DNA from 4 places in the Thioalkalivibrio sp. ALJ2 genome. Region 2 is predicted to be linked to each of the others. Evidence: predicted binding sites of a transcription regulator. Region 2 holds the regulator's gene; each other region holds the start of a gene.
The links. The regulator sigma-54, encoded in region 2, starts transcription at its own class of promoters, with help from an activator protein. The targets are predictions, from matches to a motif close to TGGCANGNTNCNTGCTT.

Region 1 (5,419 bases), 190 kb from region 2:
TTGCCGTTGCTGATGGTCAGGATGCGTCCACCGAGGCGCTGGCGTTGCAGCGTGTCATGGCTGACCCAAAGGGCCGCCGCCTCTTCCTCCGCTAGATATGTGCGTACCGCGCGTTCGATGCGCCTAGTGTTTTCCAGATCAAGGTTGGCGGTGGGCTCGTCCAGCAGGAGGACACGCGGCTGGTTCAGCAATGCGCGCAACAGGCCCAGGCGCTGCTTCTCGCCGCTGGAGAGGCGTTCGACCTCCCAGTGCAGGGACTCTTCCGGAAGGGCAACCTGCTCCAGCAGGTGCAGCGCCGTCTCGCGCGAGAAATCGGCGGGTAGATGATCATCCACGCGCTCGTCCCACCAGGCGGTCTCGGCCGGCACATAGGCGACCTGCCGGCGCCATTGCACCGGAGTCATCGAGTCGCGGGGCACACCAGCCAGGCGGACCTCGCCGGTATTCGGATCCAGGTCCGCCAGCGCGCGCAGCAGCAGAGACTTGCCGGAGCCTGAAGCACCGGTAAGCTGCACCAGCTCGCCGGGCTGGAGTTGCAGTTCCAGCGGGCCCAGGTGGGCCGTTTTCAGCTCATGTGCTTCGAACAGGCGATCCATGCTGGCGGTTCCGGTCAGGCGAAAGCGGAATCGTAACCGAACCCGCGGGGCTTCGCGGGGGCAAAAAAAGAGGGCGCCGGGGAGGCGCCCTGAAAGCCAACATCCTTGAGTCCTGGGAGACTGTTGCTGTCGGCGTCGGAGGAGACACTTTGGGGGTTCGACCCGGCCCTCCAGGCCGAACCCCTGCGCGCGTTTCGAATGTTTACTGCTTCCCGGTGAATTCCGGGTAGGCCTCGAGGCCACACTCGGTGATGTCGGCACCGATGTCCTCGTCCTCTTCGCTCAGGCGAATGCCCATCACCGCCTTCAGGATGGCCCAGACGATCAGGGAAGCCGTGAAGACGAAGGCGAAGATGGCGAGCAGGCCCGCGATCTGGCCGAAGAACGTCGCGTCCGGGTTGGACAGCAGCACCGCCATCACACCCCAGATACCGGCGGTACCGTGCGCGGAGATCGCCCCGACCGGGTCGTCGATCTTCAGCTTGTCCAGCGCGACGATCGAGAAGACCACGATCACGCCACCAATGGCACCGATGATCATCGCCAGGAACGGGCTGGGCATCAGCGGCTCGGCGGTGATGGACACCAGGCCCGCGACCGCGCCGTTCAGCGCCATGGTCAGATCGGCCTTGCCGAACACCAGACGAGTGGTGATCAGGGCAGCGATCACACCCCCGGCCGCGGCCAGGTTGGTGTTGGCGAACACGGCGGCCACGGCGTTGGCGGATTCGATGTCCGAGACCTTCAGCTCGGAGCCGCCATTGAAGCCGAACCAGCCCAACCACAGGATCAGCACGCCCAGAGTGGCCAACGGCATGTTGGAGCCCGGGATCGCGTTGATCTGGCCGTCCTTGCCGTACTTGCCCTTGCGCGCCCCAAGGAGCAGCACACCGGCCAGCGCCGCAGCGGCACCCGTGAAGTGGACGATGCCGGAACCGGCGTAGTCGAGGTAGCCGATCTGGTCGAGGAAGCCTTCGCCCCAGCTCCAGAAGCCCTGGATCGGGTAGATGAAGCCGGTCAGCACGACCGCAAAGGCGAGGAAGGCCCACAGCTTCATCCGTTCGGCTACGGCACCCGAGACGATGGACATCGCGGTCGCCACGAACACGACCTGGAAGAAGAAGTCGGCACGATCGGAGTAGTAGATGTCGCCATCACTACCCAGCACGTCACCCACGGCGTTGTCGCCCGTGATCAGGAAGCCCAGGCTCGGGATCACGGAGCTCAGGCCATCGCCGTACATAATGTTGTAGCCGATCAGCATGTACATGATGCTGGCGATCGAATACAGGGCGATATTCTTGGTCGCGATTTCGGCGACACTCTTGGTGCGCACCATCCCGGCCTCGAGCATGGTAAAGCCCGCGGCCATCCACATCACCAGTGCACCGGCCACCAGAAAATAAAAGGTGTCCATCGCATAGGCGAGTTCGACAACTTGTTGTTCAATTTCCATGATTGAAATTCCTCATTCGATGGAAGAGGGAAAACCCTTAAAGGGCTTCCGGGCCGGTCTCGCCCGTGCGAATACGCACGACCTGCTCCACCGGGGTGATAAAGATCTTGCCGTCGCCGATCTTGCCCGTACTGGCAGACTTGGAAATGGCCTCGACCACCTGATCGACCAGGTTTTCGTCGACAGCCACTTCCAGTTTCACCTTGGGCAGAAAATCGACCACGTATTCGGCGCCGCGATAGAGCTCGGTATGGCCGCGCTGACGACCAAAACCCTTTACTTCGGTCATGGTCATTCCTTGCACGCCGATCTCCGAGATCGCCTCGCGGACATCATCAAGCTTGAACGGCTTGATCACGGCGGTAATCATCTTCATGTCGGACTCCTTGAGCGGGGCCGCCTGAGGGCGGACCCGCAGTTACTTGAGTGGAAAAGCCGGGTTTAGAACGTCTTGGTCCAGCCCACCCAGGCGCCAACGTCCTCGTCGGACTCGTCGACGTATTCAAGGTTGAAGCTGAACTCGCCCCAGTCGCCCGCATCGCGGGTGAGGCTCGCGGTGTAGTGGGTGTAGTTGTCGAGATCGGAGTCATCGAAGTTGGTGCGGCCCACGAGGAAGCCAGCGCTATAGACATCCATGAACGGGATATCCAAGCCGGCGTAGTAGTACATATCCTTTTTCTCGAGCGCGGAATCACTGCTGTCGTTCACGACATAGGCCATACCGGTGTACAAACCAACGGGCCCGGTATCGAACGAAACTTCACCGTAGACTTCGCCGAAGTCGGCGCTCAGGGAACCGCTGTCATCGCGCGCATCGGGGTAGGCGTAATACAGATACCCAACATCGTAGCCAAAGCCATTGTCGAACTCGTCGGCAAAGCCGAGATAAAGATCCATTTCGTAGCTGGTGTCGTCGCCAAAGTCGACGTTGGAGAGCCAGGTGCCGACGTAGAAGCCGGATTCGTGCTCATAGTCGATACCGCCCTGAATTGCGGCGCCATCATCGGTTTCGGAAAAGCCGCGGAAGTAGTAGTTGGAAACCGCCCCAATGTTCACGGAAAGCTCCGCGGTGGCAGTAGAGGTAAAGGCCACACCACCGGTGGAGCCGACAGTGACGATGGCGGCGGCCAGCGCGGAACGAGTGAACTTCTTCATATTGTGTTCTCCCAGTTGTGCAATCGAGTGTCGCGTAGTCGACACCCGGTCCTTGCACAGGCCGTGCCATATCGGGAAAACGGAGCCAGATCGGCTTTTCACAACACCTGTTGCAGGTGAACGACGCCAGCACGCACAAAAGCGGTGCGCACTAAAAGTGCACACGCACCATATTGGGTCAAGGAATGATAAATCTGTGACCGGCCGCACGGCCGGGGTCGAGGCGAACTAGGACAGGAACCGACGCAAAGGGATCAGGTAGAGGCTGGCAGGGTGCCGCGTTCGACCACGATGCCGACCTCGGCCACACCGGCGACCGCGCCGGGCTTGCCCAGCTCGATGCGCACCCACGGGGTGCGAAACTCGGCCATCAGGGCCTCCGCGATCTCCTCGGCCAGGGATTCCAGCAGCGCGTGGGGTTCGCGCGTGACGATCGCGCGCACGGCATTGGCCACCGCCTCGTAATCGACCGTGTCCGTGATCTCGCCCGAATGCGCAGCGATGCGCGTGTCGGTAGCTAGCTGGATATCAAAGCGCAGGGGGCGCTGGATGCGCTGCTCCCAATCATAGACGCCGACGACGGCATCAATGCGCAGATCCTTGAGGTAGATTCGATCCATCCCGTACCTTTGCGGTCCGGCCCTGGCGGCCGGCGCCTATCGTACTGGCTTGCCCACAGCAGGTACACCGAACCGGTATCATGGCGCGGCAGCTTCCCAAGGACATTCCTGATGCCCGAGCGCTTTCACGATCTGCCCTGGCCAGACAATCCGGAAGGGTCACCCCGAAAGGTGGGCGTGGAGATCGAGATGGCCGGCGTCTCGCTCGAACGCATGGCCGAGGCCATCCGCGCCGAGTTCGGCGGGCAGGTCCGCTGCGAAAGCCCGTTCGTCGCCCGGGTCTGCGATACGGACCAGGGTGATTTCCAGGTGGAGCTGGATGCCCGGGTACTGAAGGACCGGGCCTATCGCAGCCACCTGCGGCGGCTGGGCATCGAGCTCGACGACACCGACGAGGCGGCGCTCGACCGCTGGCTGGCCGATGCCGCCGGGCGCCTGGTACCGCACGAGATCGTCGCACCACCGATACCGGCCTCGGCGCTTCCCCGGTTGGATCGCGTTCGGGCCGCACTGCAGGAAGACGGTGCCCTTGGGACCGAGCGCTCGCTGCTCTACGCGTTCGGGCTGCAGCTCAATATCGAGGTCCACAGCACCGATGCCGCCTGGATCCTCGATGTCCTGCGGGCCTTCCTGCTGCTGTACGAGATGCTGACGAACGCGGGCGAGATCGACCTGGCCAGACGCCTGTCGCCCTACATCCGCGCATTCCCCGGCACCTTCGTCCGCGAGACCCTGAACCCGGACTTCCAGCCGGACCAGGGGGAACTGATCGACCATTACCTCGCGCACAACACCACGCGTAATCGGCCGCTGGACATGCTGCCGCTGTTTGCCGAACTGGATCAGGAGCGGATCGACGCGGCCCCGGTCGAACATGAGCTGGTCAAGGCCCGGCCCGCGTTCCACTATCGTCTGCCCAACTGCGAGATCGACGATCCCGAATGGAGCCTGGCCCACCCCTTTAACGGCTGGGTCGAAGTGGAACGGCTCGCCGCGGACCGGGAACGCCTGCAGCGGATGAGCCGTGAATACCTGGAACGCCCCACCCAGGCACTGGGTCGCTGGGCCGACGACTGGGCCAGGAAGCTGCGTGGCTGGTTCTGAGTACGACACCATGAGCAACGCCGGACCGGCGCGGCGTCCGGTGGTCGCGATCACCGGACCCGACCAGGGCGGAGGCCCCGCCTGGCTGTTCACCGCGCTGGCCGTCTGGCGCGCCGGCGGTCGACCCCTGCGCGTACGCCCCGGCAAGCCGCGCCCCCATCAATCGTTCGACGCACTGGTGGTCGGGGGCGGTGCGGATGTCGATCCCGAACTGTACGGGGAGTCGCTGCCTCAGGGCCCGAACCCCGAGGCCATTCGCGGCGCGGAACGGCGCCTGTCGCAGCGGCTGATCGGGTACCTTTTCTATCCCGCGCTCTGGCTGCTGCGGCGGCTGTTCCAGTCGCATGGCGGCGTGCTGGATGTGGAACGTGACCGGCTGGAGAAGGCGCTGATCCATCGCGCGCTGGACGAGCACCGTCCTGTACTGGGGATCTGTCGCGGGATGCAGCTGGTCAACGTGGTGCGCGGCGGGACGCTACAGCAGGATC
Region 2 (5,419 bases):
GCAAAGCCCTCGAGGGCCGTCAGCCCGCTGCGGACATCCACCCCGACCGCCAGATGCCGGTCTTCGTCCGCGTCGTAATCGCCACTGCGGACCTGTTCGATCAGCCCGGGCAGCAGCGGCAGCGGCAGGTTGTCGACACAGAAATAGCCGGCGTCCTCCAGCGTATGCAGGGCGACCGTCTTGCCGGAACCCGACAGACCACTGACCAGCAGGAGTCGCATTCAGCCCTCCGGGTCCGGGTTGGGGACGGTGGTTGCAGGGATCGCGCGGTGGTACGGCGGCTCCTCGGGCTCGCCGCTCATCTGCCGGCGCTGACGTGCGCGCAGGTCGTCGCCGGCGACATAGCCCTGCATGTGCAACATGTGGTTGCGTACCGCCGCCTCGATCATCACCGCGATGTTGCGCCCCGGCGCGACCGGCAGGCTGATCAGCGGGATACGCAGCCCGAGGATGCCGATCTCCCCGCGGCGGCCATTCAGGCGGTCATCCGGCACCGGCGAGGGCTCGCCGTGGTCGCGCAGGTCGATAATCAGCCGCAGATACTTGCCGCCCTTGATCGCCGAATCCCCGTACATGGCGCGGACGTTCAACACCCCCAGCCCGCGCACCTCGAGCAGGTCCTGCAACAGGGCCGGGCAGTGTCCGCGCACGATATCCGGGGCGATGCGGGCAAACTCCGGTGCGTCGTCGGCGATCAGCCGGTGCCCGCGCGAGATCAGCTCGAGCGCCACCTCGCTCTTGCCCACGCTGGAGGCCCCGCTGATCAGCACGCCAATGCCGAGGATCTCCATGAACACGCCATGGCGCACCTCGAAATGGGCCAGCCGCTGCTGCAGGAAATAGCGCAGCAGGGAGATAATCTCGTGGCTGCTGGTCGAGGAGCACAAGATCAGCGGCAGCTGCTCATCGGGGACGTCCGGCATCTCCGAGAACGGGCAGGTGTCCTCGGCGAAGATCACCGCGGTCGTCCCGGTGCGGGCCATCTCCAGGATCAGTTGCTCGCGCTGATCATCGCTCAGCCGCGCGATATAGCGCGCCTCGAAATCGCCGATCACCTGGATACGGTTAGGCCGGATCAGGTTGAGGTGCCCGGCGAGGGGCAGGTCGTCGCCGTCACCGCCGACCAGGTTGCGATCCGGTGCGACCTGCTCGCCGTGTACGTAGCGCAGATCCAGGCGATTGCCCATCGCCTGGATCAGGACCTCTACGGTGATGTCGCGCGCGATGCCGCCCTCTCCCAGTGCCTCGTTCATGCACGAATCTCCGGCAGTGCTGGCACGGGGCGTCGTAAGAGAGAAAGTACTGCCGGGAGAGCCATGTTCAGGCGTCGCCGAAGGCCCGGGTCAGTTCGCGTTCCAGGGCGTCCGCGTCGCCGGCACGGCGCAGCGAGGCGATATTGTCGGGCTGCGAGAGACCGCGAGCCAGCTGCGCCAGCAGGTCCAGGTGCGCGCTGGTCGCCGCCTCGGGCACCAGCAGTGCGATCAGGATGTCCACGGGTTCGTGGTCCATGGCGTCGAAGTCGACCCCCTGGTCCAGCCGCAGGACCGCGACCCGGGGGACATCGAGCTCGGCCAGACGCCCATGCGGGATGGCCACGCCATGCCCCAGACCGGTGGAGCCAAGCTTCTCGCGGGCAGACAGGGCCTCGAAGATGGCCCCGCTGGCCGGGCCGGCGGACTCCTCGCCGCCGACGGCCAGCAACTCGGCCAGGGTCTCGAGCGCCCGTTTCTGGCTGGAACACTCGGGCTCCAGCCGGATACGGGCGCGGGTGATCAGCTCGGCAATGGTCATTGCGTTAAAGGGCCTGTTCGCGGTTGCGCTGGGCACCCTCGGCGCGGTGATGGTCCTTGACCTTTTCCTTGTGCTTGATCAGCTGACGATCCACCTTGTCGATCAGGCCATCAATCGCCGCATACATATCCTCGTGACTGGCTTCGGCGTGGATGTGATTGCCGCTGACCTGGAGATTGGCCTCCGCCTTGTTGTTCAGGTTCTGGTTTTTCTCGTGGGTCAGCACCACATGCACGTCGATCACTTTGTCGAAGTGGCGTTCCAGCTTCGCGAACTTTTCGTTCACGTAGTCGCGCAGGGCGTCGGTGATATCGACGTGATGGCCGGTCAGGTTGATCTGCATGGTCAGGCTCCTTTTTGCTTGGTTCCACTGGGCATACTCGCCATCTGCCGGCGTTCGCTGGAAGACGGTATGTGCATAGCCTCGCGGTACTTGGCCACGGTGCGTCGGGCCACATTAATGCCCCGATCCGACAGGATCTGGGCCAGTTTTGCATCACTCAGTGGCTTGTTCGGGGTCTCGCCACCAATCAATTCCCGAATCATGGCACGGATCGCGGTCGCCGAGCATTCGCCGCCATCGGCTGTGCCAACATGACTGGAAAAGAAGTACTTGAACTCGAATACCCCACGCGGGGTGTGCATGTATTTCTGTGTAGTCACCCTCGAGATGGTCGATTCGTGCATCTCCAGGGTCTCGGCGATATCGCGCAGGATCAGCGGTTGCATGGCAACCTCACCATGCTCGAGAAACCCCTGCTGGCGCACGACGATGGCCTGGGCGACCCGCAGCAGGGTGTCGTTCCGGCTGTGCAGGCTCTTCAGGAACCAGCGCGCCTCCTGCAACTGATCGCGCATAAACGCGCTATCACGCGCATCGGAGACCTGCCGCACCATGCCCGCATAGAGATCGTTGATGCGAATGCGCGGCGCAATCTCCGGGTTCAAGTCCACGCGCCAGCCATCGCGGTCATGGCGGACATAGACATCCGGCACCACATATTCCGAAGTGGACTCGCTGATCTGGGCACCGGGCCGCGGATTCAGGGTGCGGATCAGGTCCAGCGCCCGCGCCAGCTCGTCCGGGTCGCGCACGCCGGACTGGCGCTGCAGGGCTCGGTAGTCCCGCTTGGCCAGGCTCTCCATGCCGTTTTCCAGGATGGCTCGAGCCGCGTCACGCGCCGGGGCATCCGGCGCCAAATGGCGCAGCTGGATCTCCAGGCACTCGCGCAGGTCCCGCGCACCGACGCCCAGCGGGTCGCACTGCTGAATCCAGTGCAGCACCGCCTCGACCTCGTCGACCCCCACGGGCTCGTCTTCGCCCTGGCTGATCATCTCCGCCAGCGCCTCGAGTTCACTGTCCAGATAGCCGTCCGGGCTGATCGCGTCGATCAGCGCCGCCCCGATCCGTTGGTCTCGTGGGGTCAGGTGGCTCAGATGCAGCTGCCAGAGCAGGTGGTCCTGCAGGCCCTCGTCCTCGCCGTCGGAGGTATTCTCCAGCGGGTCGCGGTCGTCCAGGCCGCGTGGGCTCGGGGCGGGCTCGTAGATGTCGTCCCAGCGACTGTCGGTGCTCAACTCCTCGGGGATCACGTCATCGCCAGCCGTGTCGGCCTGCATGCGATCCCCGTCGACCCGTTCGCCCCCTTCCTCCGGGCGCTCGGGCGGGGCCTCCTCGCCCTCGTCCTCCACCTGCTCGAGCATGGGGTTGCTTTCCAGCGCCTGCTGGATCTCCGCCTGCAACTCCAGCGTGGAAAGCTGCAGCAGACGGATCGCCTGTTGCAGCTGCGGGGTCATCGTCAGCGTCTGCCCCAGCTGCAGATTAAGCCCGGGCTTCAGCATCGCGGTTTGAGGTCCATGGTGACCATCAAGATCATCTTAAGGAAACACTGATCAATGTTCACAGTCGAAAGTTTTCTCCGAGATACACGCGGCGCACCTGGGGGTCGTCCAGCAGCTCCTGCGGGGTCCCGGCGCTCAGGATGCGGCCCTCACTAAGAATATAGGCCCTGTCGCAGATTCCGAGGGTCTCGCGCACGTTGTGGTCGGAAATCAGCACACCGATCCCGCGCCGGGCCAGATGCCCAATCACGGCCTGGATATCACCCACGGAAATCGGATCCACGCCGGCAAACGGTTCGTCCAGGCAGATAAAGCGCGGGTCACCGGCCAGTGCCCGCGCGATCTCGGCGCGGCGACGCTCGCCCCCGGACAGGGCAATCCCAGGGCTGTGGCGCACGGTCTCCAGCTGGAACTCCTCGATCAGGGCATCGCCGATGCGGCGTCGCTCGTGGCGGTCGAGCTCCGAGCGCAGCTCCAGCACCGCCTGCAGGTTGTCCCAAACACTCAGCCGACGGAAGATCGAGGCCTCCTGCGGCAGGTAGCCCAGCCCGGCTCGGGCCCGCGAATGAATCGGGGCCCGGGTGATGTCCCGGTCACCCAGCGTGATGCGGCCACGATTGGGCCGGATCAGGCCGACCAGGCTGTAGAAACAGGTGGTCTTGCCTGCGCCGTTCGGTCCCAGCAGGCCCACGACCTCCCCTGGTGCCAGATCGACGTCGACACGATCCAGCACCGTACGCTTGCCATAGCGCTTGGTCAGCTCGCGGCCGGTCAGATAGCCGGCCATCGGCGCAGATTCGCCACCGGCCGCGGCGGGCGCGCTGGTGTCGAGCTCGTTCATTCGTCGTCTTCGCGGGGCTGGATCCTGATACGTACACGCTCGTCATCGGCCTCGCCACGCTCGGCCTCGATCACATCCGTCTCCAGGTCGTAGACGATGCGCTTGCCGCGCGCTTCCTCGGCTGCCGTGACCACATGCGCCTGGTCGGTCAGGATCACCCGGTCCTCGTTCAGCAGGTAGTCGATGCGCAGCGCGGTGGCGATGCGCATCTCGCCCGTCTCCGGGTCCGGGGACTCCAGCCGCGCAGGCTCGCCGTGGGCCTCCATCTCGTAAGGGCGTCGGTCGCGGCTGCGCACATAGACCTTGTCGGCCTCCAGTGTCATGTCCCCGCGAATCACCACCACATCACCGGTATAAGTGCTTACGCCCCGCCGGTCGTCCATCTCCGCACGATCGGCGGTAATCTCCACCGGCAGGGGCTGCTGCTGGGCAATGACCGGCGCGGCCAGCAGCAACAAGGCACTGCCCAGCAGCACGGGCCATCCGGCCCGGGCGAGCGACGACCCACCACGTTCAGTCATTTGCGGCTTCCTCCTCGCCCGACTCGCTGTAGAGCGTGTACACGTCATGGAACAGCTCTATGGTATCCCCTCGCGAGTCGACGCGCAGACCCGTGCCCCGCTGGAAAAGGCCAGGCTGCTCCAGCGTCGACGGGGCATCGGAGGTGGCGATCATGGTGTCGGTCGCCACCTTCACATCGGCGGATTCAATCACCGTGCGCACGCGCTCGTCACGCTCGGGCTGCACCCCCCGCGTGGGGCCGATCAGGTCCAGGATCTCGTCCATCGGTCGGTGCAGCGCCTCGGGCGCAGTCCAGTGCCATTCGATGCCGCCAGCGTCAAAGATATCCAGGTCGGGGTCGTCGATCAGCTGCGGGCCGTCGCGGCCAAACTCGCGCAGACGCGTCCCGCGCAGGCGGTGACTCAACTCGCCGTCCTCGCCAGTCGC
Region 3 (5,419 bases), on a different contig from region 2:
GGACGATTCATGAGCTCGCCCCTCGATACCCTGCGCAAGCGTGGGCAAGAGCAACTGACCACCGGGCTTCTGGATCGTCTGCAGCAGTCGCGTGGCCGGCTGGAGCGCGTGCAACCGCCACAGTCCGAAGGCCGCCTGTCGCGGCTGACGGGCCTGACCTTCGAGGCCGAGGGGTTGCGCCTTCCGATGGGTGGCCGGGCGCTGATCCACGGCGAGAATGGCGCGGCCGTCCCGGCCGAGGTGGTGGGGTTCCAGAACGACCGCACCTTTCTGATGCCGGAGGAGCTTGCCTCGGGCCTGACGCCCGGTGCGCGCATCGAACCACTCGATATCCAACGCGAGATCCCGGTCGGGGACGCGCTGCTCGGGCGCGTGATCGATGCCAATGGCCAGCCGCTGGATGGCAAAGGGCCCTTGCGCGCGCGTGACCACAGTCCGCTGTCGGGGCGGCCGATCAACCCGCTACAGCGGGCTCCGGTGCGGGAACCGCTGGATGTCGGGATTCGCTCGATCAACGGCCTGCTGTCGGTCGGCCGTGGGCAGCGGCTGGGCCTGTTCGCCGGGTCCGGTGTCGGGAAGAGCGTTCTGCTCGGGATGATGACACGCAACACTGATGCCGATGTGATCGTGGTCGGGCTGATCGGTGAGCGTGGGCGCGAAGTAAATGAATTTATCCACGAGATCCTGGATGAGGAGTCACGCCAGCGCACCGTGGTCGTGGCAGTGCCCGCCGACCAGTCGCCGCTGCTTCGCCAGCACGGGGCCTGGGTAGCCACGACGGTGGCGGAGTCGTTCCGCGACCGGGGGCTCAATGTACTGCTGTTGATGGATTCGCTCACGCGTTTTGCCCAGGGGGCGCGCGAGATCGCGATGGCGATTGGCGAGCCACCGGCCTCGAAGGGCTACGCCGCCTCGGTGTTCGCGCGTCTGCCGCAACTGGTGGAGCGGGCCGGCAACGGGGATGTGGGCGGTGGTTCGATCACGGCGTTCTATACGGTGCTCGCCGAGGGCGATGACCAGAACGACCCGATTGTGGATGCGGCGCGTGCGATCCTCGACGGGCACGTGGTCCTGTCGCGCGAGATCGCGGAGACCGGACGCTATCCCGCGATCGACGTGTCGGCGTCGGTCTCGCGAGTGATGAGCGCGCTGATCACGCCGGAGCACGAGCAGGCGGCCCGGCGATTCCGGGATCTCGCCTCGACCTACATGCGCAACCGCGACCTGATCGCCGTGGGCGCCTACCGCAGGGGAGCGGATCCGCATCTGGATGAAGCGGTGGCGATGCACGAGCGGCTGGAGGCCTACCTTGGGCAGGGTCGCGACGAGGCGGTTGGGTTTGATCAGGCCCGCGACGAACTGCTGGCCTTGATCGGGGGCGCCTGAAATGGATTCTCGGCGCTTGGAACGTCTTCTGCGTCTGCGACGCATCGAAGAGAGTGAAGCCACGCGTCAACTGGGGGCGCGGTTGCAGCAACTGGACGCGGTCGAGACCCAGCGGACCCAGCTGGAGGGCTATCAGCTCGAGTATCTCCGGGCGCCACTGCCCGATGACACGAATCAGCTCAAGTGGCTTTCCGGGATGCGGGATCAGCTGCGGCATGCACTGGAACAGCAAGACCTTCGCGCGCAGGCCGCAGGCGCCCAGGCGGAGCAGGCACGCCAGGAGTGGCTGCTCCGCCACCGGGCGGTGATGTCCCTGGAAAAGCTCCTGGAGCGCCGCATTGCAGAACAGGAGCGGGAGGCCGATCGCCGTCGCCAGCATGAGCAGGACATGTGGGCGACACGGCAGGTGCACACGCGCACGCAGGAGACGAACAACGACTGGCAAGAATCTTGAATGAGCTGACCAGGAATGCCCATCAAAGGCGTACGAGCCGGGCAATGACTCAGAGGATCCATTGATGATCGCGACAGGCAATGCCGGTCAGGGGATGATGCCGCTGCTGCAGTTGTTGGGGGGTGGCAGTGACCTCAAGGACCTTCAGGCGCTCGAAGGCCTCGAAGGGTTGAAGGACCTGAAAACCGCAGAAGGCGAGGGTTTCCTCGATATTCTTCAGCCGCAGCTCGAGGCGCTGCTGGCCGATCTGGGCGTGGGTGAAGAGGAGCTTGAAGGGCTCGATCTGGAGGGCATGCTGGCCCGCTTGCAAGCCCTGATGGACGGAGGCGAACTGGCCGTCGAGGTGGAATCGGGCGGCAAGGATTTGCCGCTGGCCGCGCTCATGACGGCAGTGGATGATCGCCCTGGTCCGACCGTTGCACGTATGGAGCGCGGCGAAGGCAACGGTGGCGCGCGCGAGATCAAGCCGTTGCCTGCAGCGGTCATGCGGCTGTTCCTCGAGTCCAGCCAGGGCTCGGCTGCTTCAGGCGGCGGGGCGGGCACCGAGCTGCTCGGTCCGAACAGCCGCCTTTCGCGCGAGAATGTTCTGGAGCTGCTGGCGCAATGGATGTCCCAGGGGACTGATACGCAAAGGGCGCAGGGACGCGCGGAACCTCTGGCCGGCATTCTGCCGGCGCATGTACAGGCTGCGGAAGGCAGCGAGGGTTCACGCAGCTCGTTGCGCCTGGACCTGGCTCGGCTGCTGCAGCCGGGTGGTGAGCGCGAGCTGACGGACCAGATCCGCATGCTGGCGCGTGCCCAGGGCGGCCGTACCGAGATCAAGCTGCACCCGCCGCAGCTGGGGACACTCGATGTCCGCCTGAACGTGGACGGTGATCGAGCCACCGTCCAGTTCATCAGTGCAAATCCGGTGACCCGCGAGGTTCTGGAGGCGGCGATGCCTCGGCTGCGCGAGAGTCTCGCCCAGAGCGGCCTTACGCTCGAGGATGCGACCGTGTCCGATCAGGCGGCCGAAGAGCGTGAAGGTCAGCAGGAATTGGCTGACGGGCAGCGGGCCGGGCGCGAGGCCGATGAGTCCGAAGCCGAAGGCGAGCAGGCTACGGGTAGCACCCTTTCGATTCTGAACCGCCGCCTTGACCTCTTCGCCTGAGTAAGTCCGTTTGCAAAAGACCGGGTGCGTAAACCCGCCCGGTCGTTCCCATCCCCGGTTTGTGTGCCGCCAAGATCCCGTCTTCTGCCGGGTTCGGGGCGGCTGAATCTTGACGATCCCCTTGTTCTTTCCCGGTTGCACCCCTCCAGAGTTCTCTTTTCCCCTTCTTAAGTGTCGGAAAATATTACGTAAACCAATCTTGGCACTGCCTTTGCTATGAGTTCAGGCAATAGTCAGCGCGATCCCGTGCCGTCAACATGGACGGATTCACGAATCTCGAGGGTAGGAAATGGCCGAGAAAGAAGTCGAACTGGGTGAAGAAGGCGCCGGCAATAAGGGCAAGAAGGGGCTGCTCTGGATTGTCATTTTACTGGTGCTCGTGTTCGCCGGGGCCGGCGCGGCGGCTGCGTGGTTTTTCTTGTCCGGCGGTGGCGAGGAAGAGACCGGTGAAGAAGGCCCTGCCGAGCGCCACTATCACGGACTGGAGCCGATGACCGTGAACATTGATGGGCCCGGACGCATTCGCTATCTCCGGCTCGAGCTAAGCGTCGTGACAACCGACCCCGAGGTGATTGAAGCACTGGAGCGGCATATGCCGGCCGTTCGCAACGATGTGCTGGGCCTGCTTGGAGAGAAACACTACGACGACCTCAATACGCGTGACGGGAAGGAATCGCTTGCCGAGGAGCTGCGCGAGGCGATCGCCGAGATCCTTGAGGAGCGGGACGCACCACATGATGTGGAAGCGGTGCGCTTTAACGAACTGGTCATGCAGTAGGCAGAACCATGGCGCAAACGGACATCCTCAGCCAGGACGAGATCGACGCCCTCCTTCATGGGGTCGATGACGGCGATATCGAAACGGATGACCCGTTTCCGAATGACGGAGAGGCCCGCGAGTTCAACTTCGCGACGCAGGATCGGATCGTGCGTGGGCGGATGCCCACGCTGGAGATGATCAACGAGCGCTTTGCACGACACCTCCGGGTACGCCTGTTCAATATGCTGCGTCGCTCTGCGGAGCTCTCCGTGGTCGGCACTCGGGTCTCGAAGTTCTCGGAGTACATGCACTCCTTGTTCGTGCCGACCAGCCTGAACCTGGTGCGGGCGCATCCGCTGCACGGGACTGGTCTGTTCGTGTTCGACCCGAAGCTGGTGTTCATCCTGGTCGACAACTTCTTTGGTGGCGACGGTCGCTACCACACGCGCATCGAGGGACGGGATTTCACGCCGATGGAGATGCGCGTGGTCCACGGCATCCTCGAAGGCGCATTCGAGGACATGGTCAAGGCCTGGCAGCCGGTGATGGATCTGCGCTTCGAGTTCCTGAACTCGGAGGTGAACCCGCAGTTCGCCAATATCGTCTCGCCCACCGAGATCGTCGTGATCAGCGAGTTCCATATCGAGCTCGATGGTGGCGGCGGCAATCTGCATTTCACCTTGCCGTACTCGATGATCGAGCCGATCCGCGAGCAGCTGGATACCGGGCTGCAATCGGACCGGTCCGACGTGGATCAACGCTGGATGAAGGCGCTGGAAGAAGAGATTCAGGACGCGGAAGTCGAGGTGAGCTCCACCCTGACCGAGACCGAAGTGACGGTGCAGGAGCTGCTCGACATCCAGCCGGGCGACATCATCCCGATCAATCTCCCCGAGACCGTTACCTTGAGAGTCGAAGATATCCCGCTGTTTCGTGGGAAGTTTGGCGTATCCGATGGCAAGAATGCGATCCAGGTGACGGATCGCATTATCAAGCGATAGAGGGCTGCACCCATGGCAGACACCGAAGACAACAAGAAAGACGACGAGAGCCTGGCTTCCAGTGAGGACAGTGACGTGACCACGGAGGCAGCCGAAGGGGAATCCGAAGAGGACCAGGACGCCCTGGCGGACGAATGGGCCGCAGCGCTGGCCGAGCAGAAGGACACCGACGGTGAGCCGGCCGCCGATCCGGACGAGCTGTTGAATCAGGCCCAGGCCAGCAGTAGCGGAAGTGAATCGGCCGATCCCCTGATGGGAGCGGAGAAAAGGGAGCGCAAGCACAAGCCCGATCCGGAGGCCGAACCGCTCAAGCCGGAGGAACTGGCGGCGTCGGCCGGCATGTCGGCCGAGGACATTAATCTGCAGATGGTGCTGGATGTGCCGGTCACCATCTCGATGGAGATCGGTCGCAGCCGCATCCCCATTCGCAATCTGCTGCAGTTGAACCAGGGGTCGGTGGTGGAGCTCGACCGACTCGCGGGGGAGGCGTTGGATGTGCTCGTGAACGGGACGCTCATCGCGCATGGCGAGGTGGTCGTGGTCAACGAGAAGTTCGGCATACGGCTGACTGACGTGATCAGCCCCAGTGAACGCATTCGCAAGCTCAAGTAACTGATGAAACTACGATTTGCACATTGGCTGGCAGTCCTCGGACTGACCGGCACAGG
Region 4 (5,419 bases), 540 kb from region 2:
GAGACTGGTTTCGAAGCGGCCGAGCGTTACCCGGAAGGTTTCGAGCGCGACATCCACGACGAGCACGCCGCTCATTTTCTGGTGCGGATGGGCGGGCTGTACGACGGCGGGCACTGGGTTGGCGCCATGCGTCTGATCCGGCCGGAGGCGGGTCTCCTCCCGACCATGGCCGCCGGGCATCTGTTTGAGGATGCCTTCGCGACGCCCAGGGTCGAGTCCCCGCGGGTGCTCGAGGTTTCCCGTCTGATTGCTCGTGGTTCACCGGAACGCGGATCGCCGCGTTTGCTGTATCACCTTTGCCAGGCCGCCCAGGCCTATGCCGAAGACCACGGGTATGACTTTCTGCTGTTCATGATTCGACCAGCCCTCGCGCGTCTGCTCCAGCGCCACCATATCCCCATCGAGCTGTGTGGCGAGGCCTGTGATCACCGGGGGCTGCGGCTGCCGTTTCGTGCATTGACTGCCGAGTCCGGCGTGGCGCTGTCCGCCTGGCGCCGCCGGCTGGGGCTGGGCGACGCACCGGTGCGCCCCCACTATGCGCAACTGGCCGGACACCCACCGCTCCCGTACCGCGCGGCGCCGGGGTACAAGCGTTGCTGGCGCCCGCGTGTGTATCACGCCCCAAGGGCTATGGAAGTGCCCTGTGCAGGATGACCCGCTCATCACGGCATTCTGCCGCTATTTTTCTCTGGTGAAGCCGGACAAGGAGCAGCTGGAGGCGGTGTACCGACTGCGCTACGAGGTCTACTGCCGAGAGTTTCGTTACGAGTCTCCGGAGAGCTGCCCGGGCGAGCGCGAGATCGACGAATATGACGCCCAGTCCACGCATTGCCTGCTGGAGCATGTGGTGAGCGGTACCCACGCGGGCTGCGTCCGGGTCGTGCATGTTGACGCGCGTCAGAAGATCCACGAACTCCCGATGGAGCGCCACTGCGATAACTGCTTTTACGAGACCGAATTTCGCCCGGACCGGCTGGAGCGGGACGCGATCTGCGAGGTCTCCCGACTGGCCGTCAATGGCCTGTTCCGGCGACGTCTGGGGGAGTCGGTCACTCCTGTCGGGGACCTTCATCTGCTGAATGTGCCTCTGGAACAGGCGCGTACCTTCCCGCTGCTGGCGTTGAGTCTGTTCATGAGTGCGGTCGCCATGATGGAGATCGAGGGCCGCTCGCATGCCTTCGCCATGATGGAGCCGTCTCTGGCGCGCATCCTGCGTCGCCACGGCCTGAAGGTGAAGCAGATCGGCACGCTTCAGAACTACCATGGTCGCCGCGCGCCGTTTCATATTAGTCTGCTTACAGCCCTGGCCGGGATTCACCGTTCACCGTCGCTGAGCCAGCTGTATGCACACTCCTATGCCAATCTCTCCGACCCCCATCCCTCCGACTCTCTCTGGGACGCGATTGCCAGCGCGGCCTGATGCCTGAATTCGACTATCACGCGGCGTTCCGGCGCACCCATGGCTGGGTGACCTGGCCGGAGATGGAACGCCTGCGCGGTGCGCGGGTGGCGATCGCCGGTCTTGGGGGTGTCGGCGGGAGCCATCTGCTGACGCTCGCCCGCCTGGGGGTGGGGCGCTTTCATATCGCGGATTTCGACTGCTTCGAGCTGCACAACATGAACCGCCAGGCGGGGGCCGGCATGTCCCGTTTGGGCCGACCCAAGGTCGAGGTCCTGCGCGAGATGGCGCTGGACATCAATCCGGAGCTCGAGATCACCACATTCCCGGAGGGGGTGTACCAGCACAATCTGGAGGCCTTCCTGCAGGGTGTGGACCTCTACGTCGACGGGCTCGACTTTTTCGTGTTTCAGGTCCGCCGCGAGGTCTTCGCCGCGTGCGCGGAGCGGGGGATCCCGGCGATCACCGTGGCCCCGCTCGGCATGGGGGCCGCATTGCTCAATTTCCGCCCGGGTGGTCTGTCGTTCGATGACTACTTCGACCTGCGCGATGGATTGCCCGACGAGGAGCTGGCGCTGCGTTTCATGATGGGCCTGGCCCCGTCGATGATGCAGATGGGCTATCTGGCCGATCCTGCCGCCGTCGACCTGAGGGCGCAGCATGGCCCGTCCACCGTGATGGCCTGCGAGCTGTGCGCCGGGGTCATGGGTACCGAGGCCCTGAAGATCCTGCTGGGACGTGGCCGTGTCGTCTGGGCCCCGCGCGGCGTTCACTTCGATGCCTATCGCCAGCGCCTCGCCCGCACCTGGCGCCCCGGTGGCAACCGCAATCCCCTGCAGCGCCTGCTGCTGGCGATCGGACGACGTCGACTCGCACGTCTCCGGGCCCAGGTCTGAACAGCAGCCATCCAGCCTCGCGTTTCGTATGTTCGGACATAAAAAAACCCCTCGTCCGAAGACGAGGGGCCGGGAGAGGCTTTCCACCCAGGGGGGAGCAGAAGGCCCAACCACAAGGGCTGCTAGGCAGCCAGGCCAGTCTCGCGGCGGCGGCGTCGCGTGGCGACGAAGCCGAGCATTACCAGCCCGGTTCCCAGCAGAAGCAGCATGCCCGGCTCGGGTACCCCGAACCACCGGGCGTCGGCCGAGCCGACCACATCAAAGGTAGTGCGCTGATCGACTTCCTCGAAACCCTCGATAAAGTCGAACTGACCCGATACTCGGACATTCATGTAGAACGGGTCCGGACTGGTGAAGAATTGCTTGCCTTCATCCGTCAGCATCCACTCGTTGAAGATGAGCGCGAAGCTGCCGATATCGTCCGAGCCGGGTTCAAAGCGACCCGCGCCCCGCTCGAAGATGTCGGACCAGCCTACGAGGATGTCATCACCCGTGCCGCCAAGGGCCACACCGTCGGCCGCATCGCCCGAGTTAAACCCGAAGGTGGTATCCAGATTCGGATCCAGGTAGAGCGCGATCGAGCCGGTGGTGCCGGTGAACTCGCCCGAACCCGCGTCGAAAGTCCCGGAGGACTCGAACACGGCATACAGGCCATAGAACAGATCACCGTCGTCCCCGCCGGCGCCCAGACGATTGCTGACGCCTGTACCCCCAAGGAAGTACTGACCTACGTTCCAGTAGGCCGCCGCGTCGAAGGAACCGTCGGTATCGAGGGTCAGCAGCTCCTCATACCCGCCGGTAATACGGTCAACCTGACGTTCGCCGACCGCGATCGTCGAGAGATCGAGCTGCGAATCATCAATCGTGAAGACGCCGGCATGTGCGGTGCTCGCAAGCCCCAGACTGGCCACTGCCAGTACCGCCCCCAGCGCTGTTTGCTTGAACCTTTCCATGTTGTAATCCTCCACCAGTTAGCATCAATTTGTTTGGGTTAACGCTTACTTCCACTTCAATTTGCTAGTCGTCCTGTCTTGCGAGTGAAGTAAAGCAGGCTGCGTGCCAAAAGTGTTAACTATCGGATTTTCAAGGCGTTTGTTTTGTTTTTCCTTGGTCCTGGAAAAGGCCTTTGTAAAAAAAACGGACGGCGGAGTTGGGGGCTCGGCCGTTCTTTCCGTGAAGGAGATGTCACATGTCCAAGCGTGCCAAGACCCGCGACGAGATTGCCGAGGCCTACAAGTCGCCACCCTGGTGGTACGACGCGCGGGGGTTTTTCATCCTGACCTTTGCCTACAACAGCACCCTGGGCGCCCAGATCCGTTTTTTTGGCCGCAACATGGGGGCCCGGCATCTGGAGATCGGCTGCGGTACGGGGACGTTGCTGGAGATGGCGATCAAGTGGCGGCGCCGGCGCAAACTGCCGGAGAGCGAAATCGTTGGCGTGGATTACGCCGAATCCATGCTGGCGGGCGCGCGCCACCGCTTCGCAAAGGACGAGCACGTGACTGTCAAACACGCCGACGCCGCGGAGCTGCCGTTCGCCGACGGCGAGTTCGATACGGCCAACATCGCCAACTCGGTACACTGCTTTCCGGATGTGGACGGCGCCATCCACGAGGCCTTTCGGGTGCTCAAGCCGGGGGGCACCCTGGCCGCGAACGTCCTGCTGTATCCGCGCACGCCGCAGCCACTCAAATTGATTGCCGAACGCATCAACCGCTGGGGCATGCGCAAAGGCATCCTGCATACCCCGTACGAGGCCCGCGATATCCTGAGTCGCTTCACCAGCGCCGGGTTCCAGGTGGTCGACTCCTCGATCTCGGGCAATTGCTACAACCTGCTGTTGAAGAAATCGCAGTAGTCCTGGCGCCAGTTTCGACGCTGGCCGGAAAAGCTGAAGCCCACGCGGACGTGGGCTTCAGCTCGGCGCGTCTTTCTCGCTTTTCCGGTTTTACAGCGACTCGTGAAGCGACTGCGCCCGTTCGCGTTCCGGGAAATCTTCGTGGGCCTCCAGCAGCTCCGTCAGCAGGGCGCGCGCCTGTTCGGTTTCGCCGCTGGCCTGGTAGGCCTGTGCCAGATGGAACCCGATATCCGGTGCCTGCGGGCTCATCCGGTAGGCCCGCTGCAGGGTCTCCAGCGCGTTCTCGGTGTCGCCGCCCTCCAGCAAGACCACGCCCAGGGTGTCGAGAATCGCGGGCTGATCCGGGGCCAGTTCGACAGCCCGCTGGGCATACTCGCGGGCGCGGGGGTTGTCGGTCTCGCGGGCCAGCCATGCCGCATTGTTCAGCGCGATGACATCGTTGGGCCGCTGTTCCAGCACGGTTTCGTAGGTTTCCAGGGCTTCGGCCTCGTGGCCGGCGTTGATCTGCGCCGAGCCGAGCAGGTGGCGCGAGGCGAGATCATCGGGGTGGTCCTGCAGCCAGCCCTGCAGCGTCTCCAGGGCCGCGTCGGAATGGCCGGCCCGCTGCTGAACCTGGTATTTCTCCACCAGCCAGTCGCGTCGGGACTCACGCTCAAGGGCGCGTTCGTAGCCCTCGATTGCCTTGTCGAGCTCGCCGGCTTGTGCGTCGAACCAGGCCTGTTGCGCGATCACCTGCGCCGCCTCCGGGGCCCGCTCCGCAACGGGCTCGAAGACCTGACGCGCCTCGTCGACCTCGCCGGCCAGACTCAGGTGGCGGGTCAGCACCATGCGCGCGCTCATGTGGCTGGAGTCGATCGACAGCGTCTCGCGCAGGGCCGTGACGGCCTGCTCGGTCTCGCCCAGCGCGGCGAGATTGCGCGCCTGCCGGAAGCGCAGCTCCGCGGCATCCGGCCGCAGTACGGCCAGGTGCCCAAGCGTCTGTGCCGCGCCCGCGAAGTCCCCCTCGCGCTCCTGCAGATCGACCAGCAGGCCCAGCACTCGGGTGTCGTTGGGGTGATGTTCGCGGGCTTTTTCCAGGGTCGATCGGGCGGCGGCGTGATCCTCCTGCTGGTTCTGGGCGCGTGCCAGCATCAGGTAGGGCTCGATCCGATCCCGGTGCGCCTCGATTGCGTCCTGCAGCCAGCGCTTGCCGGCCTCCATCTCGCCCTGCTGGAAATGCAGTGTCGCCAGCCGAATCGCCGAGGTGGGATGCCCGGGGTCGCGTTC

Region 1: F468_RS0101825 (TorF family putative porin) is a predicted target of sigma-54. The motif match lies at 3,260-3,276, and genes of this name have one in related genera.
Region 3: fliL (flagellar basal body-associated protein FliL) is a predicted target of sigma-54. The motif match lies at 3,191-3,207, and genes of this name have one in related genera.
Region 4: pepA (flocculation-associated PEP-CTERM protein PepA) is a predicted target of sigma-54. The motif match lies at 3,341-3,357, and genes of this name have one in related genera.

Annotation. Positions count from the first base shown of each region.
Region 1 is NZ_KB899554.1:393,469-398,887, reverse strand. Features, by position in the region: gene F468_RS0101840 (ATP-binding cassette domain-containing protein) at 1-596, opposite strand, end outside; gene F468_RS0101835 (ammonium transporter) at 799-2,052, opposite strand; gene F468_RS0101830 (P-II family nitrogen regulator) at 2,090-2,428, opposite strand; gene F468_RS0101825 (TorF family putative porin) at 2,494-3,207, opposite strand; gene folB (dihydroneopterin aldolase) at 3,462-3,827, opposite strand; gene F468_RS0101815 (amidoligase family protein) at 3,939-4,931, shown strand; gene F468_RS0101810 (gamma-glutamyl-gamma-aminobutyrate hydrolase family protein) at 4,942-5,419, shown strand, end outside.
Region 2 is NZ_KB899554.1:584,518-589,936, reverse strand. Features, by position in the region: gene rapZ (RNase adapter RapZ) at 1-221, opposite strand, end outside; gene hprK (HPr(Ser) kinase/phosphatase) at 222-1,253, opposite strand; gene F468_RS0102745 (PTS sugar transporter subunit IIA) at 1,321-1,791, opposite strand; gene hpf (ribosome hibernation-promoting factor, HPF/YfiA family) at 1,796-2,134, opposite strand; gene F468_RS0102735 (RNA polymerase factor sigma-54) at 2,137-3,630, opposite strand; gene lptB (LPS export ABC transporter ATP-binding protein) at 3,689-4,417, opposite strand; gene lptA (lipopolysaccharide transport periplasmic protein LptA) at 4,468-4,992, opposite strand; gene lptC (LPS export ABC transporter periplasmic protein LptC) at 4,985-5,419, opposite strand, start outside.
Region 3 is NZ_KB899556.1:342,681-348,099, reverse strand. Features, by position in the region: gene F468_RS0108870 (FliH/SctL family protein) at 1-13, shown strand, start outside; gene F468_RS0108865 (FliI/YscN family ATPase) at 10-1,386, shown strand; gene F468_RS0108860 (flagellar export protein FliJ) at 1,388-1,840, shown strand; gene F468_RS0108855 (flagellar hook-length control protein FliK) at 1,905-2,990, shown strand; gene fliL (flagellar basal body-associated protein FliL) at 3,280-3,768, shown strand; gene fliM (flagellar motor switch protein FliM) at 3,777-4,751, shown strand; gene fliN (flagellar motor switch protein FliN) at 4,764-5,363, shown strand; gene fliO (flagellar biosynthetic protein FliO) at 5,367-5,419, shown strand, end outside.
Region 4 is NZ_KB899554.1:48,447-53,865, reverse strand. Features, by position in the region: gene F468_RS0100265 (acyl-homoserine-lactone synthase) at 1-654, shown strand, start outside; gene F468_RS0100260 (PEP-CTERM/exosortase system-associated acyltransferase) at 644-1,420, shown strand; gene F468_RS0100255 (ThiF family adenylyltransferase) at 1,420-2,295, shown strand; gene pepA (flocculation-associated PEP-CTERM protein PepA) at 2,418-3,248, opposite strand; gene F468_RS0100245 (class I SAM-dependent methyltransferase) at 3,485-4,153, shown strand; gene prsT (XrtA/PEP-CTERM system TPR-repeat protein PrsT) at 4,244-5,419, opposite strand, start outside.